One region of the Sinobaca sp. TMA16-18 genome, then DNA from elsewhere that is predicted to be linked to it. Evidence: predicted binding sites of a transcription regulator. Region 1 holds the regulator's gene; the other holds the start of a gene.
The links. Region 1 encodes LexA, which represses DNA repair genes until DNA is damaged. Its sites were predicted from a motif close to CGAACATATGTTCG; they were not measured.
Positions count from the first base shown of each region.

Region 1 (9,211 bases):
CAATGGATACCCTGCAGACAGGGGATGTGCTGGAAATCGTTTCAACAGATAAGGGAGCCAAAGCAGATCTGCCGGCGTGGACCAAATCATCGGGCCACGAGTTACTGGAGCAGGCAGAAGAAAACAATGAATTTACATTCTGGATCAAAAAAGGATAGAGGAGAGAATAAAAAAATGGAAGAAACAAAAAACGGAACAACAATGGTCGTATTTGATGGAGACCTGGATAAAGCAATTGCCAGCTTTATTATCGCTACAGGCGCTGCAGCAATGGGAAAGAACGTAACGATGTTTTTCACTTTCTGGGGATTGAACGTGCTTCGGAAAGATAACGTCATCAGCGGCAGTGATAAATCGATGATGGAAAAAATGTTCGGAAAAATGATGCCGCGCGGTCCGGAAAAACTGGCTATGTCGAAAATGAATTTTGGCGGTATGGGACCGAAAATGATGAAAAAAATGATGAAAAATCATAATGTGTCTTCTTTGAAAGAGATGATTGAAATGGCCCAGGACCTGGATGTAAAAATGGTGGCCTGCACAATGTCTATGGACGTCATGGGACTCAAAGAAGAAGAATTGATTGATGGACTGGATTACGCCGGTGTCGCTACTTACCTGGCAGAAGCAGAAGAGTCCAACATTAACCTGTTTATTTAATACGTATACTGCAGAAAAGAGCCTGTGCCCCTAAGGGAACAGGCTCTTTCTAATATGTAGGGTGGATACGGACTGAACGACAGGAAACCCGGCAGCTGTCAGGCGATGCCGCAGGAAGTGACAGCGCCCATAATACCGGCTATAGCAATTCCTACTATAAATTTTTTCACGTTAGTCCTCCTGTATCTATATATTCATAATTATGGTAAATAGTTTACTTTATTATAGTCGATATTTCCTAAAAAAGGTTGCATTTTATTAGCTTTTTCTATGTATCGGTTTAAAACCGCGAATATGAAGAAAAAATCTTTTATAATAGAAGAAGAAAACAAGAAAGCGGGGAGATAATATGACAGAAGAGTTATACCATGATCTTTTTTTAAAAGATGCGGGGTTTCTTCCAGTCGAAATAGAAAAGTTAATGTTGGAGTATGCCGAAGAATTCCAGCATGCGGAGATTCAGCAGGTTATAAAGCATACAGATGAGCATTATACCGTCGTTACAAAAGTAACAAAATAAAAAAGCTCTCAAGCGTGAGAGCTTTAGATGATTATTTTTTTTGGATTTCAACTGCTTTATGCTCAATTTCATCGTACGAGTTAGTGCCGTTAGCGTAATCTTTTACCATACTCTCAAATGACCGGAATAATCGTTCATCCGCCGGGTCCTGCAGGTTAAGGCCCAATGAATCAGCAACTTCCTTTTGGTCCCGTCGAAAAGCGTCATCGGCTTCAAACGTATTTCCTTCTTTATATTTGTCCATATGATGGTCAACAAACTTTTTAATAATATCCACATGTATCTCTCCTTTGTTTAAATGGTCTCTTTGTTCTCTTCCCGGTTCCCGGGATATCAAAACGATGAAGCAGGAAGAACCGATTTGAAGCACCTCCAGGCAGAAAGCGCACAATTTTAAGATGGAATACAAGGGACAAGGACTCTCCCTTGAAGGATACGGTATACTGTAGGATAATGGCATACGGAAAGGGGATGGAACGAATATGGTAAGTGGAAGAAATACAGAAGATATGATTATGGATTTAGCGAGTCAGCTTTCTATCGAGCAGGCAAGAAACAAAATTTTATGGGATCTTATTCTACGTCATAATGTACTTTCTCAAAAAGATGTTGATAAAGAAGTAGAAAAGCATTATGAAACCTATCGCACCACTTCTTATGAAGAATTAACCGGGTTTAACTTAAGAGAAGACACCAAGCCGGTAAAAGAACCAGAACCAGAAGAATAAAAAAAAGCGTTCCCTGCAGGGGACGCTTTTTTAATGCCTTACGACATCAAGAAATAGAAAAAAGATAGATTTTACTGCGGTAAATACAAGAAGAAAAATGAACACCAGAACCAGTATAGTAAGAGCGAGAGTCTCCTGAAAATGGAGAATATCGATCAAAATTAAGTTAGCAAGCACAGCGGAAATTACGCCGATAAATAATGTACTGTTAAATACACGTTCCATTATATTAGATGCAGCCATTTCAACATCTCCTGATTAGTATAGATTCCGCTCTTGTGAAATAGTGAGCGTTGTTTGCCTTATTCCTATTAAACCGCATTAGAGACGTGAAATCAATGTCTAAAAAGTGACAAAACAGCGAAAAAAATGACTAACTGGTGAACAATAGAAAAAAAGAAGCAAATAAAAATAGAATACCCAGTGGGCATTCTATTTTTCGTATATATCATCGGCAAGCAGCTTAATAGGACTGCCGCACTGAGGGCAATTCTGGTATTCCTGATCAATAGCAGCATCGCTTAGATCAGAAGCCGGCATCTGCACCTCTGCTTTTGTTTCTTTGCCGCATGAATGGCATTTAATATAGAGCAATGGCTTATCTCCTTTCCATGATCATAGCTGTATTTAATTATATATTTGTATACCACAACAGGTTTTTTCAAAACCTCTCAATGAAAAAACGGCTTTCTTCAATAATGAAGAAAGCCGTTTTCTATTCGTTAATGAATGGTGCGGAAAACGCCGATGACTTTACCAAGAACAGTACAGTCATCAAGAATAATAGGGTCCATGGCTGCATTTTCAGGCTGCAGGCGGATATAACCGCTCTCCCTGTAAAAACGCTTTACGGTCGCTTCGAGCTCTTCGGTCATTGCTACAATAATGTCTCCGTTGTTTGCTGTCTGCTGCTGTCTGACAATAACCAGGTCTTTATCGTAAATACCGGCTTCAATCATACTTTCCCCCTGAATAGTAAGGACAAAAACATTCTCATGTTCATTTGCCACCATACGTTCCGGAAGAGGAATGTATTCCTCTATGTTTTCGATAGCTGTAATGGGTTCACCGGCTGTAACTTTACCGAGCATCGGAACGTACACAGCAGAGCTTTCGGATATTTCAGGCGGTGCATCTTCAAAAGACAGCACCTCTATTGCTCTTGGTTTAGTAGGATCGCGTCGAATAAAACCTTTGCTTTCAAGCCTGGATAAATGTCCGTGCACGGTAGAACTGGAAGCGAGTCCCACAGCTTCTCCGATTTCCCGGACAGACGGGGGATAGCCTTTTAGACGTACTTCCCCTTTTATATAGTCAAGTATTTGTTCTTGTCGTTTTGATAATTTAGTCAAAGTCCCGGCACCTCCTGTGCGTGTAATGTTATTTTAAAAAATTGTATCATGAATAATACGAACATGCAAACATCCGTTCTAATTTTACTTGACGGGAACAGAAGTTCTTATTATACTTTTAAAAAAGGGAACGCACATTCTTAAAAACGGGGGAATTACAATGATTTCAAAAATAACGAATGTAACGATGCAGGAATGGATGATATTATTACTATTTGCAGCATCAATTTTATTTCTAATTATAGCCGTCCAGATTAATGCACCAGATGCAGAAGCAGGTTTTGTTTATGAAGACGATATAACGGAGGAAGCAGAAGAGCTTCAGATCGAACAGGAATTAACCGCCTATCAATGGGTGAATTATACCCTGGACTAATGAAAGTAATCAGAAGGTGAAGTGGGACGATGGAGAAGTGCATTATCTACTGCAGGGTGAGTACCGAAAAGAAAGAACAGCAGACTTCTCTGGAGCGGCAGGTGGAGGAATTGACATCTCTTGCCAAGAGAAACAATCTGCCTATTTATAAAACAATCAAAGAAGAACAGAGCGGCTATTCTATGGAAAGAGAAGGGCTGCTGGAGATGCTTGAAGACTTTTCGTCAGGAAAGGCTTCTATTTTGTGCGTGCAGGATGATACGAGACTTGGAAGAGGCCATGCAAAAGTAGCGGTCCTTCACGCCCTCCACAAAAGTGGAGTAACAATTTATTCAGTCCGGGAAAACGGCGTGCTTGAATTATCTGAGTCAGACAGTATGCTGATTGATATACTCTCCATCGTGGAGGAGCATCAGCGCAGGCTGCATAATTTTAAGATCAAGCGCGGAATGAAGCGGGCAGTAGAAAATGGCTACCGCCCCGATAAGAATTTAAAAAACCGGGGCCAGGGAGAGCGTGTAAAAAAAGAAGTGCCGATAGAAGAGATCATCAGGCTCCGTCAGCGGGACCTTCCCTTTTATGATATTGCCGCGACCCTGCGCGGACTCGGATACGATGTATCTAAAGCCACGGTGCACCGGCGCTACCGGGAGCATATGAAAAAAGAAGATGAACAGTCGTAGTGAAGGCTGAGCGCCTTTGATGAGGCCCTATACCTTCCTATCCCTCCAGAACAAAGATGGTTCCGTTTGCATAAAAGCGGGTATATAAGTACCATTAATATAGAAGGATATTCATGGAAACGAACATAAAAGGGGGGAATATCATGTTATCCCAAGACAAAATTGCACGCATTAATGAGCTGTCCCAGCGCGCGAAGACAACCGGCCTGACGGAGTCTGAGAGCATAGAACAGCACGAACTGAGAGAAGAATACCTGCAGAGTTTCCGTTCGTCATTTAAAGACCAGCTTCATTCGGTTAAAGTAGTGGATCCTGAAGGCGCTGACGTTACCCCCGATAAGCTGGACCGATCAAAGAAAGAACGTAAAGTGTACCGCTCCAGATAGCGTGGCACACAAATATATTCTTCATCTGGCGTAATGATATTATATTCGTATATGAGCCGCTGCCCGAAGAGCGGAATCCGGAAGACCATTTTCGTTAAAACAATAGAGGATGGTCTTTTTAACGTGGTTACAACTCCGTTAAACAAAAGGAATTAGAAACAGCGGAGATGGTAGATCCGGCCTGTCAAAAGAAAGCCGGCACGATTTAGAAAAATTCCACGTATTTCGCCGCGATTCTTGTATAATAAAAAGAAAGCGTTTATTATTTATTCATGGATGGACGTTAATTACTAAACAGAGACAAGGGGAGAATACGATTATGGCAGCGCAGACTACAGCGACGCAATTAGAAAATTTAGCTATTAATACGATTCGTACGTTATCGATCGATAGCATTGAACGGGCTAATTCCGGTCACCCGGGATTACCTATGGGAGCGGCACCAATGGCCTTTACTTTGTGGACAGAGTGCATGAATCATAATCCTGGCAACCCGGAATGGTTTAACCGCGACCGTTTTGTTCTATCCGCGGGACACGGCTCTATGCTTTTATACAGCCTGCTTCATCTTACCGGCTATGACCTTTCTCTGGAAGAGCTTCAGAACTTCAGACAGTGGGGAAGCAAAACTCCGGGACACCCGGAATACGGCCATACACCAGGCGTTGAAGCCACCACCGGTCCGCTTGGCCAGGGGCTTGCGATGGCAACAGGCATGGCTATGGCAGAGCGCCATATGGCAGCTACTTACAACAAAAGCAGCTTCCCGCTCGTAGATCATTATACATATGTTCTATGCGGCGATGGGGATATCATGGAAGGGGTCAGTTCAGAGTCCGCTTCTTTAGCCGGTCACCTGAACCTGGACCGCCTGATTGTGCTTTATGATTCCAACGATATTTCGCTCGATGGCGATCTGCACCAGTCATTTTCCGAAAATGTCATGCAGCGTTATGATGCATATGGCTGGCACACCATCCTCGTAAAAGATGGCAATGATACGAAAGCTATTAAAGAAGCAATTGAAGAAGCAAAGCAAGCAGGCAAGCCAACTTTAATCGAAGTCAAAACGACAATCGGTTACGGCTCTCCTAATAAAGGCGGTACCAACGCAGCACACGGTGCTCCGCTTGGCGCTGAAGAAATTACATTGGCCAAAGGAATGTACAAGTGGGAATACGAAGAAGAATTCCACGTACCGGCAGAAGTAACGGCCTTTTTCGCTGAGAAAAAAGCAGCAGGCGCCCGCAAAGAAAAAGAATGGAACGATTTGTTTACGGATTACCAGAAAAAGCACCCAAAAGATGCTGAACAATTCATTAAGGCGCTAAAAGGGGAGCTTCCTGAAGGATGGGAAAAAGAACTTCCCGCCTATACGAATGAAAAGGTAGCTACGCGTGCTGCTTCAGGCGATGCGCTTCAGGCCATTTCCAAGCACGTGCCATCGTTATTCGGCGGCTCGGCTGACCTGGCTTCTTCCAATAAGACATTAATTAAAGAAGAAACAGATTTTACAAAAGATAATTACAAAGGACGTAACATCTGGTTTGGCGTAAGAGAATTCGCCATGGCTTCTGCACTTAACGGTCTTAAGCTGCACGGCGGCGTACACCCATATGCATCCACGTTCCTGGTGTTCTCTGATTACCTTCGTCCGGCACTTCGCTTAAGTGCATTAATGAATCTGCCTGTAACGTATGTGTTCACACATGACAGCATTGCAGTCGGAGAAGACGGCCCAACACATGAACCCGTTGAACAAATCGCTGCTCTTCGTGCAATCCCGGGCGTTCACGTCATCCGTCCAGCCGACGGCAATGAAACATCCGCGGCCTGGAAAGTGGCATTGGAGAGCACAGGCGGCCCAACCGTTCTGTCTCTAACCAGACAAGGTCTTCCTACGCTGTCAACTTCTGCTGAAAGAGCGGAAGAGGGCGTAGCTAAAGGCGCATATATCGTAGAATCTGTTGGTTCACCAGAAGTGCAGCTTCTGGCTACCGGTTCGGAAGTGGCGCTGGCAGTGGATGCCAAAGCCGCACTTGAGCAGGAAGGAATTGCGGCTAACGTAGTAAGTATGCCCGATTTTCTTGCTTTTGACCGCCAGCCGCAAAGCTACAGAGACAGCGTGCTGTTAAAAGGAGTACCAGCTCTAGGTATGGAAATGGGATCAACAATGCCTTGGTACAAGTACGTAGGCACAGAAGGCGCCGTTCTCGGAATTGATGAATTTGGAGCTTCTGCTCCTGGAGATAAAATTATGGAAGAGTATGGCTTTACAACCGAAAATGTAGTATCTATTGTAAAAGACCTGCTTCAAAAATAAAAAGCAAAGCCTGGACGAGATCCAGGCTTCTTTTTTTACGGATCTGGAAATTGAAGCAAATCACTGGGAGGCTCTTTTCATCCGCCTGTTAGTAAGGTATAATGTTAGAGGTCCTTACAGTATCCACGAAGGATAAAAAGGATGTTCACTAGAAATAGAAGGAGGAAGTGCCGGAATGGATTGGCTTTGGTTTGTACTCGTCGGCGTACTGTGTTTAATCGCAGGGGCAGCGCTTGGTTTTTTTATCGCCAGAAAAACAATGATGAACTACTTAAAGAAAAACCCGCCTATTAATGAACAGATGCTGCGGGTTATGATGATGCAGATGGGGCAGAACCCTTCACAGAAGAAAATTAATCAGATGATGAAGGCTATGCAGCGTCAGCAGGATACAAAAGAATCAAAAAAGGAAACAAAAAAAGAGTTGAAAAATGCAAAAAAATAATAGCAGCGCTCTCTAATACAGAGAGCGTTTTTTTATGCTTTTTCTGCGCTTTACGCAGCTCCTTTCTTGAAGGCAAAAAGGGAAATGGCGTATGATAATAAACAATTAGACAAACGAACAAGAAAGCAGGGAGAGACATGCAGATCTTCTGGTCGCTGCGATGGTTTTTTAAAAAAGAATGGCTGGCATACAGCGTGGGGATCGGCATATTAATGCTCGTATCCGCTCTGTCTCTGCTTCCCCCCTACGCGGCAGGAAGGGTAGTAGACCAGATTGCCGAGGGCACGTTGACAGTTGGGGATTTACAGTACTGGGCAGTCCTGCTTCTCGGAGCAGGAGTGTTGATGTATATATTCCGCTACATATGGCGGATTATGATTTTTGGGGCGGCGATCCGCCTCGCCAGGCTTTTAAGAAGCCGGCTGTATAAACATTACACCAAAATGAGTGCTTCCTTCTACAACAGAAGGCGGACAGGTGATTTAATGGCCCACTCCACAAACGATATCAAGGCGGTGGAACAAACGGCCGGCATTGGCGTGTTAACGCTCGTTGATTCTGTTGCAATGGGCGGATTTGTCATAGCCGCGATGGCTTTTACGATCAGCTGGCAGCTGACGCTTTTATGTCTTCTGCCGATGCCGTTGATGGCGGCTGCTACGAGCATTTACGGCAATATTCTGCATCACCGCTTTGGCCAGGCCCAGGCAGCCTTTTCCGAGTTGAACAATAAAGTGCAGGAAAGCGTGTCCGGTATCCGGGTCACTAAAGCATTTGGACAGGAGAAAGCCGAAGTGGCGGCCTTTTCCCGGCAGTCCGATAAAGTTGTGCAAAAAAATGAAAACGTCGCAAGAGTGGATGCATTATTTGAACCGACAATATCACTTGTCGTAGGGGTTTCCTATTTTCTGGCCGTTTTTTTCGGAGCACGGTTTGTGATTGCAGGAGACCTGACGATCGGTGAATTAACAAGCTTTACCGTGTATCTTGGCATGCTGACGTGGCCCATGCTTGCGTTTGGACTGCTTTTTAATATCGTAGAGCGTGGCCGGGCAAGCTATGGACGGATTGAATCACTGCTGGCAGAAAAACAGGATATTACGGATGAACGTGCCGTTTATAACACGGTCCCTACAGGAAACATTGATGTAAATATAGAACGCTGCAGCTACCCGCAGGCCGAACAGCCGGCGCTCCAGCAGATTGCTTTTCATGCAGAGAAGGGAGACACCGTTGGCATTGCAGGGCGTACCGGAAGCGGGAAAACGACTCTTTTGAAACTACTGCTCCGGGAAATGGAGGATCCGTTAAGCCGGATAAATATAGATGGCGCACCGGCTTCCGCTTACCATCTGGATCAGTACCGGCAGGCATTCGGCTATGTGCCGCAGGATCATTTTCTCTTTTCGATTTCGATTGCCGACAACATATCATTTGCCAAGCCGGAAGCATCTCTGGAAGACATTATACATGCGGCGAAAACAGCGCATGTACACGATGATATTATGAGTATGGAATACGGGTATGACACGATCGTAGGCGAACGGGGCGTGACGCTCTCAGGCGGCCAGAAACAGCGGCTGGCGATTGCACGGGCATTAATCACAGACCCGGAAATTCTTATCCTCGATGATTCGCTTTCGGCGGTAGACGCCAAAACAGAAGAATCCATTCTCTCTCACCTGCAGCGGGAGCGGCAGAACAAAACAACGTGGATTGTATCGCACCGCATGAGTGC
Region 1 is NZ_JCAKFM010000001.1:102,912-112,122, reverse strand. Features, by position in the region: gene AC5W14_RS00640 (sulfurtransferase TusA family protein) at 1-158, shown strand, start outside; gene AC5W14_RS00635 (DsrE/DsrF/DrsH-like family protein) at 175-660, shown strand; gene AC5W14_RS00630 (hypothetical protein) at 1,010-1,180, shown strand; gene AC5W14_RS00625 (hypothetical protein) at 1,212-1,457, opposite strand; gene AC5W14_RS00620 (hypothetical protein) at 1,663-1,908, shown strand; gene AC5W14_RS00615 (hypothetical protein) at 1,939-2,151, opposite strand; gene AC5W14_RS00610 (hypothetical protein) at 2,341-2,502, opposite strand; gene lexA (transcriptional repressor LexA) at 2,631-3,260, opposite strand; gene AC5W14_RS00600 (hypothetical protein) at 3,421-3,636, shown strand; gene AC5W14_RS00595 (YneB family resolvase-like protein) at 3,666-4,319, shown strand; gene AC5W14_RS00590 (DUF896 domain-containing protein) at 4,463-4,705, shown strand; gene tkt (transketolase) at 5,025-7,028, shown strand; gene AC5W14_RS00580 (YneF family protein) at 7,204-7,473, shown strand; gene AC5W14_RS00575 (ABC transporter transmembrane domain-containing protein) at 7,611-9,211, shown strand, end outside.

Region 2 (9,211 bases), on a different contig from region 1:
GCTCATTGCGGTCTGGATTTTTAGACTGGGCCGGGGTCAGCTTGCCGCTGAGAAGCACGTCTTTTTTCCGGTTTTTCTTGCCGTTTCTGGCTTCTTCTCTGGCCCGGCGCGCCGCTTCTCTTGCCTGGGACGCCTTGACGGCCTTTTTAATCAGCATCTGGCTGACAGTTGGGTTTTCTTCAAAAAAGTAGGTCAGTTTCTCCGCCAGTACCTGCTCTACGGCAGAACGGGCGTCAGGTGTACCGAGCTTGCTTTTTGTCTGGCCTTCAAACTGGAGCTTTTCCTCCGGCACCCGGATCGAAATCACCGATGTAAAGCCTTCACGGATATCCGAGCCGTCGAGGTTTTTGTCTTTTTCTTTTAACAGGCCGGTCTTTCTTGCGTATTCATTCACAATCCGGGTCAGCGCCGATCTTGCTCCGGACTCATGGGTCCCCCCGTCTCTTGTGCGGACATTGTTTACAAAAGAAAGCGTTGTTTCAGTGTAGGCGTCGTTGAATTGAAACGCGGTCTCCACTTCAATATCCTGGTTCACGCCTTCAAAAAAGACGACCGGATGAAGCGTTTCCTTGTCTTCGTTCAAATATTCCACAAAAGCTTTAATGCCTGTATCAAACGAAAACGTATCGGTCACAACTTCCTTCTGGCGTTCATCGCGGATACCGATCGTTACTCCGCCCAAAAGAAACGCCGCTTCTCTTAAGCGTTCAGCTAACGTGTCATACTGAAACACCGTATGGTTAAAAATCGATGGATCCGGCTTAAACCGGATCGTCGTGCCTGTTTTTTTTGTGGGTCCTTTTTTTACAAGGCCGGTCACCGGCTTGCCGCCGTCCCGGAACGACTGCTGAAAGCTCTCGCCGTTGCGGTCAATCATCACGTCGAGTGATTCAGACAAAGCATTCACAACAGAAGCCCCTACGCCATGGAGCCCTCCGCTCGTCGCATAGCCGCCCTGGCCGAACTTACCGCCGGCATGAAGCACGGTAAGGATGACTTCCGGCGTTGGCTTGCCGGTTTGATGCATTCCGGTCGGCATGCCTCTTCCGGCGTCAGACACGCTGACGCTGTTATCTTTATGCAGAACGACCTGAATGTCTTTGCCGAATCCGGCCAGTGCTTCGTCGACTGCGTTATCTACGATTTCAAAAACAAGATGATGAAGTCCCCGGCTATCGGTACTTCCGATATACATGCCGGGGCGTTTGCGAACCGCTTCAAGGCCTTCGAGGACCTGAATCGACTCGTCGTTATATTGGTATGTTTCCTTTGCTGCCAAAAAATCCGACTCCCTTCTCATGCAAAAACAAATATCTTTGTATAATATCTTATCATACCATACGCCTTTATACGAACGTATGTTTTATATGACACTTCCTCCATCAAAATATCACAAAAAAACAAAAAGAACCAGTTCAACTTTGAACTGGTTCCCGGAATTGTTTTAGCGTGTCATCTGGTATTCGACCTTTATGCACGAATTCATAATGACATTGGTATTTGTTTCCTTTAAAATATCCGTCACCTCTGGATGGGATACGCCGAGCTGGGCCCAGAAGGTGCCGGCGTTAATCTCGAGCGCGTCGCGGGCAACATGGGGAAGAAACTCACTGCGGCGGAATACGTTCACAATGTCTACCGGTCCGTCAATATCCTGCAGGCGCTTCACGGCTTTGACGCCAAGCACCTCATCGACAGTCGGGTTCACCGGGATAATCTCATATCCGGCCTGCTGCATCTGGCTGCTCACCTGATAGGATGTGCGCGAGGGGTTGTCAGACAGCCCCACCACTGCAATGCGTTTGCTCGTATCCAGTATCTGTTTTATTTTCTGCTGGTTCGGGTTCTTGTGTGCCATTGTATCTCTCCTTTAACATCAGGGTTAGAGTAAATCCACCGACTGCAGAAACTCTTCTGCTACGTCGTAAGGGTCTTCGTCTTCGTATTCCACTTTGTAGTTCATCTCCTGCATTTCCTCATCGGTAATCATCCCGCTGAGACGATTCAGGGGCTCTTCGAGTTCCGGATACTCTTCAAGCGTTTCCTGTTTCATGAGAGGTGCTCCCTGGTAAGGCGGGAACAGATTCTCGTCATCTTCCATCAGGGCCAGGTCGTACTCGATAATATCTGCCCCTGTCGAAAAGGCATCAATAAAATCAACCTGTTCGGTCGTTAATGCCCGGGTACGCAGACCTGAATCCATCGTCTCTACATTTTCAAAAGAAAAGCCGTAGATGTCCTGTAACCCTATATACCCGTCTTCGCGGTCGGCAAACTCAAACGTAAAGCCGGCGGTAAGCTGATCCCGGTATGGCTCCATGTCCGAGATCGTCTCAATGCCGAGCTCTTCAGCGGTTTCTGCCCGTACCGCAAGCGCATAGGTATTGTTAAAGGCCATTGGCTCCAGATAGGCCAGGTCGTATTCTTCCATCAGGCCTATTTTCGTACGTTCATACACTTCTTCTTCGGTCGTTCCCGGCTCCGGCGTTTCATCGAGCAGTGTCGTCAGTGCCGTGCCGGTGAATTCCAGGTAAATATCGACATCGTCGGACTGAAGCGCGTTAAACGCAATATCAGTGCTTCCCATCCCGGTGCGGATATCCACCAGTAAATCCGTTTCCTCCTCAATGAGGTGCTTGTACATATTCGCAATAATTTCCGGCTCAGCGGTAATCTTGCCGCCGATCGTAATCTGCGGCTGCTGGGCAAAGGAAAACAGCGGCGCCAGAGCGATCGCAATCGACAGCCCGAGCACAACAAAAATAGGGGCGAGCGTTTTCCCCTGGGAGCGCTTTTCCGTCATGCGCAGTATAAAGTCAAAAAACAGGGCCAAAAGAGCTGCGGGAAGAGCCCCCAGGAGGATATACGCATTGTTTGCTCTGTCGATCCCGGTCATAATAAAGTCGCCGAGGCCGCCGGCGCTGATCAGCGCTGCGAGCGTAGCCGTGCCGACAATTAAAACCATCGACGTGCGAATGCCCGCCATAATGATCGGCATCGCCATCGGAAGCTCGATTTTACGAAGCTTTCGAAACGAAGACATCCCCATGCCGACAGCTGCTTCCTGAATCGACGGATCGACTCCCTGTATGCCCGTGTATGTATTCCGCAGAATGGGAAGAAGCGCATAGGCGGTAAGAGCGACTACGGCCGGCAGGGTGCCAATTTGATTCAAAAGCAGGATCATAAACCCGAGCAGCGCCAGACTCGGAATCGTCTGCAGCACGGCAGCGACTCCAATAATCGGCTCCGCAAATTTCTGCTTCCGGGTAAGAATAATGCCAAGCGGGACGGCAATCAGAACGGCAAACAACAGCGCCACGACGGACATATGCACGTGCTGCCACATCACCTGCCAGAATTCGCCCTGGCGGGTGGAAAACAGCTCCCATAGTTCCTGTAAGGTCGCCATCAGGCCAGCTCCCCTTCCGGTTTCAGCTGGGCTTTTTTCATAAACTGGACAATATCCCGGTAGCTGAGGACCCCATCAATGCGGGTGCCGGTCAGCACGGGAAGCGCATCGAGCTCCGTGTTGTCAAAGGATTTCAAAGCATGTTTGAGCGTGTCGTCCGGATGCACGGCCGGATCATTGGATACGATGCCTTCGGCTGCCCGCCGTCCGACGTACGTGCGGTCGTCTCTAAAAATATAAAGGGGCGCCGGGTACAGGGGATACCCGCTGACTTCCTGATGCCGTGCGAGCAGGTGGCTGTCCGGATTCATCACTTCTTTTACCCGGGTGTCCCACGGGTCGCGGCGGTCGCCGATAAAGCTTTTCACAAAATCGTCGACCGGCTCATTTACAAGCTCTTCGCGGCTGCCCACCTGAACGATATGGCCGTCTTTCATCAGACAGATGCGGTCGCCAAGGGCGAGCGCTTCGTCAATATCGTGCGTCACAAACACAATCGTTTTCTGGATATCGGCCTGAAGCCGGCGGATATCTTTTTGCAGCTGTTCACGGCTGATCGGATCGAGCGCACTGAACGGTTCATCCATTAAAATAATGTCCGGGTTGCCGGCCAGGGCACGGATAACACCGATCCGCTGCTGCTGTCCGCCGGAGAGTTCGGAGGGCCGGCGGTTCCGATAAGTATCCGGATCGAGGCCGACCATGCGGAGGAGCTCATCCACCCGCTCATGGATTTCTGTTTTTTTCCACTTGCGCATTTCCGGTACGACTGCGATGTTTTCGGCAATCGTCATCGTCGGGAACAGGGCAATCTGCTGGAGCACATAGCCGATGTTCCAGCGCAGCTCCTGGCGGTTCCAGTCGGTGATATCTTTATCCTCGATGGTAATGCGGCCGGAAGTCGGTTCAATAAGGCGGTTGATCATTTTCAGCGTGGTCGTTTTTCCACAGCCGCTTGGGCCGATCAGAACAAAAAACTCGCCTTTGTTGATTGTCAGGTTAAATTGTTCTACGGCGGTGGACTGGTCTGCAAATTGCTTTGTAATGTCGTGAAAAGATATCATGTCGTCAAGCCCTTTCTTGGTATAATCGCCTGTTGCCTCGCATACAGGGGGAGGAAAGCTGACCTAATCATATTTCATCTTCCAATCCTTTACAAACAAAAAGGGACGACAAAAAACCGGAGGGGACGTGGTGTCTCCTCCGGTCTGTTGATTTATTGGTTAAATTACCGCACCGCCGTCTACATTCAGGACGGTGCCTGTAATAAAGGACGCTTCGTCTGAAGCGAGAAATGCGTAGGCGTTGGCAATGTCTTCGGGGGTGCCGAGCGTACCGAGCACCGCTTTTTCTTTCATCATTGCCAAGGCTTTTTCCGGCATTTTCTCTGTCATCGGGGACAGAATAAAGCCCGGTGCCACCGAGTTCACCCTGATTTTCCAGCGCCCGAGCTCTTTCGCCCACGTTTTCGTCATGCCATTGATGCCGAACTTGGAGGCTGCGTAGTTGGTCTGGCCGAAATTGCCATAGATACCTACGACTGAGGAGGCGTTTAAAATCACACCGGACTCCTGCTCTTTCATGAGCGCCGCCGCTTTCTGGGTCATGAGGAATACGCCTTTTAAATTAACGTTTATGACCTTGTCCCAGTCCTCTTCTTCCATTTTTAACAGCTGGGCGTCTGCTGTAATCCCGGCATTGTTGATTAAAATATCCACCTTCGAAAACGTTTGAACGCTTTTTTCGAGGACATGGTCAATATCGGTTTTGTTTGTAATGTCGGCTTTAAGCCCGAGTATGTGACTTTCGTACTCTGTTGATTCGTTAACAACGTGGTCGAGGTCTTCCTGATTCACATCCACGATCACGACGTTCGCGCCTTCTGTGAGAAACTTTTTGGCAGTAGCCGCGCCAATGCCGCGGCCGCCTCCTGTAATAACCGCTGTTTTTCCTTCTAATCGTTTCATGATTTATCCTGATCCTTTCTGTTCGGTGTATTACACAAGACCCATGCTTGCTAGAACGATGGCAACAACAGTAGCGAAAATTGGAATCGCTACGGCAACGACGAAGATGTCTTTATAGGAATCTTTATGCGTCATACCGGTTACGGCAAGGAGCGTCAGGACAGCACCGTTATGAGGAAGGGCATCGAGGCCGCCGGATGACAATGAGGCTACCCGGTGGAATGCTTCCGGACTGATGCCCGTCTCGAGTGCGAGCTGATAATACTGCTCGCCCAGCGCTTCAAGCGCGATACCCATACCGCCTGACGCAGAACCGGTTGCCCCTGCCAGGATGTTAACGGCAATCGCTTCGGAAATCAGCGGACTGCCGCGGACGCCGAGAAGCAGTTCTGTTAACCGGTCAAATCCGGGTACGTTCTGTACTACCGTACCAAACCCAACGGCGGCACTTGTATTAATAATAGCGAGTACAGAACCGGACGCCCCGGCGTTCATCGCCTTTACGTACCCTCTCCACTTGTCGATATTGAGCAGCAGGATAAGCACGATACCGGAAATCAAGGCAACGACGATATCCCAGCCGAGTATGTTTAATGTGACCAGTACAACGATAAGCGGCAGAATCGACAGCAGAAACAACGGAGTTTTTCCATCATCTTCCACAATTTTTTTGTCTTTTGGTTCGGTGAAAATCTCACCCTTCGCACTCATTTTCTTTTCTCTCCACCGCAGGTACAAGTAACCGCCGACGCCCATCACAGCAGCGGCCGCAAGACCCATCACAGGGGCAGCCGTGGCTGTCGTTTCAAAGGAGGCAATTGGGATCAGGTTCTGAATCTGCGGCGTTCCCGGCAGGGCCGTCATCGTAAACGTGAGGGCGCCAAGTGCAATGGTAGGCGGGATCAGCTTTCTTGTAATGTTTGCCTCTCTGAACAATGTAAGAGACAGCGGATACACGGCAAACACAACGACAAAGAGGCTGACTCCCCCGTAAGTAAGAATAGCAGCGGACACGACAACGCTTAAGATGGCCCGCTTTGTTCCGATAAAACGGCTCAGTGCCATTGCAACAGACCGGGCCATGCCCGTATCTTCCATTAACTTACCAAAAATAGCTCCGAGCAGAAAAACCGGGAACCACTGCTGGGCGAATCCGACAAACCCGCTCATGTACGTGTCTGTGTAAGCATCAAGCAGATTCAATCCTCCAAATATTGCTACAACCCCGGCAGCGATAGGCGCCACCCAGATAATGGACCAGCCCATGTAGGCGAGCACCATGAGAACGATAAGACCTAGTATTATTCCTAACATGTGTTATTCCTCCTTTTATTGAACGACGGGCTCATCCTGCGGCCCTGCTATTCCCATCACCGCTTCGGAAAACAAACGAACGTCCATCGTCCGAAGCGGCTCCGCCATCAGCGGAGTAAAATCCATATGGGCCAAAATATCTTTTTCCAAATCAATGCCGGGGGCAATTTCTGTTAACAAAAGCCCCTCGGGACGCAGTTCAAACACGGCCCGCTCGGTAATGTAAAACACGTCCTGCTTTACTTCCGTGGCGTAGTCGCCGCTGAAAGTCACATGCTCTACCTGTTTCACAAACTTAGGAAACCTGCCTTCCTGTTCAATCGTCAGCTTTCCATCCCCTACATGGGTCTTCAAGCCGCCTGCGGTGAATGTACCGCAGAAAACGACTTTTTTGGCGTTTTGGGAGATATTAATAAATCCGCCGGCCCCGGCTATTTTCGGGCCGAACTTACTGACATTGACATTCCCGGACTGATCGAGCTGAGCAAGCCCCAGAAACGCTACATCAAGGCCGCCGCCGTCATAAAAATCAAATTGATACGGCTGGTCGATAATCACGTCAGGGTTGGTGGATGCCCCAAAGCTTTTTCCTCCTGCCGGAATCCCGCCGATCGGACCGGATTCCAGTGTAAGGCGGAGATCCCGGCCGACACCTTCTTCATTGGCTACCATGGCGACTCCCTCCGGCATGCCAATCCCCAGGTTCGTAACCGCATGCGGCACAAGCTCCATCACCGAACGGCGTGCGATGACTTTCCGCTCCGTCAGCGGCAGACGGGCCAGGGAATGCACGGAAGTGCGGATTTCTCCGCTGTAGGCCGGATTATACTGCTCGCCGTTTGTCTGCATGTGATCTTCCGGAGGCGCTTCGACGATGGCATCGACATAAATGCCGGGGATTTTCGTCAGCCGCGGCTGCAGGGTCCGCGCCTCCACCACTTTTTCCACCTGCAGGATAACGATGCCGCCTGAATTTTTGGCCGCCTGGGCGATCGAGAGCACTTCGAGCGTCGCCGCTTCTTTTTCCATGGAGGCATTCCCATGTTCATCGGCGTACGTTGCCCGAATCAATGCCACATGAATAGGAAACGTTTTGTAAAATAAGTAGTCGGTTCCGTTAATAGGAAACAGTTCCACGTGGTCTTCTGTGCTTTTTGTATTCAGCTTACCGCCATCAAGCCTTGGATCCACAAATGTTTTCAGGCCGACGTGGGTCAGCAGGCCCGGCTTTTTCGCCGCAATATCCCGGAACAGGTGGGTAATCACCCCCTGGGGGAGGTTGTAAGCTTCTATTTTATTTTCAATCGCCAGTTTTGCAAGCTTCGGGGCCAGTCCCCAGTGGCCGCCGATCACCTTTTTGATCAGTTTTTCATGGCCTACGTTATTTAACCCCTTTTCTGCCCCATCCCCCTGCCCGGCTGCATAAACCAGCGTTAAATCAACCGGCTGCTGTTCTTGTTCAAATCGCCGGCCGAGTGCTTTCGTCAGCGCTTCCGGATGGCCGTTTCCAACAAATCCACCGGTGGCGACAGTCGCCCCGTTTGGTATCATTCCTACAGCCTGTTCTACACTCATTACTTTAGACATAAGAAAAATCCTCCCTCTTCCTTGTATACGCTTACATAATATATCTGCAAGTTGTGTGCCAACTTCTCTCGTATTCATAATAAAATACAAAAAAAAGACAATCCCGCAGGACTATCTTTTTTTAACTGCCTTGAAACCGCGTACATTCGGTCTGTGCTCTTTTTTTAAAGGAAAAAACAGCCGTATTTATTTTTATTGGGGGAAGGGAAAGAAACGGCTGTCTGTTTTTTTAAAAGTCGTAATGTGTAGGAAACACAAGAAAAGTGTTCGAATTTATATACACTTTGAAAGCGTTACGACTAGATATGTTCGGTAATCCGCACATATAGCTATTTCTCTACAATAGATGTGCGGGATTCTGAACACTCAGCGTCTTCGAGCCGTTTCCATTTTTCATAAAACGCGGTCCGGCTGATGCCGAGCAGTTTGGCGGCATAGCTTTTGTTGCCGCCGGCGTAACGCAGCGCCCCGGCCAGCGCCTCTTTTTCTGCGCGCTGCACCGTTTCCTGAAGAGAGCGGATAGGAGCGGCCGCCCTGCCCTGCAGCAATTTATCCGGCAGATGCACCGCTTTGATCGGTTCGTTTGCTGCTGCCATGTTTACGGCCCGTTCAAGAACGTTTTCAAGCTCCCGGACGTTTCCGGGCCAATCGTAGTTGAGAAAGTACCGGCCCGCCTCTTCCGAAAGCCCCTGGACGGGTTTGCCCATCTGTTCGGTAATCCGCTTGAGCGCCGCTTCCACTAAAACCGGAATGTCGGACTTCCGCTCCCGCAGCGGCGGGATCGTTATCGGCATCACGTTCAAGCGGTAGTATAGATCGAGCCGGAACTCTTTTCGCTCCACCATCGTTTCCAGGTCGCGGTTTGTTGCTGCAATGACACGGATATCGACAGGCGTCGATCGGATATCCCCGACCTTTTCCACTTCCTTTT
Region 2 is NZ_JCAKFM010000007.1:59,285-68,495, reverse strand. Features, by position in the region: gene parE (DNA topoisomerase IV subunit B) at 1-1,279, opposite strand, end outside; gene AC5W14_RS13010 (CoA-binding protein) at 1,445-1,858, opposite strand; gene AC5W14_RS13005 (ABC transporter permease/substrate-binding protein) at 1,883-3,412, opposite strand; gene AC5W14_RS13000 (ABC transporter ATP-binding protein) at 3,412-4,476, opposite strand; gene fabG (3-oxoacyl-[acyl-carrier-protein] reductase) at 4,636-5,379, opposite strand; gene AC5W14_RS12990 (GntP family permease) at 5,410-6,693, opposite strand; gene AC5W14_RS12985 (acyl CoA:acetate/3-ketoacid CoA transferase) at 6,709-8,280, opposite strand; gene AC5W14_RS12980 (sigma 54-interacting transcriptional regulator) at 8,610-9,211, opposite strand, start outside.
Region 2: the regulator LexA is predicted to act here: its motif matches at 1,352-1,365, upstream of parE (DNA topoisomerase IV subunit B).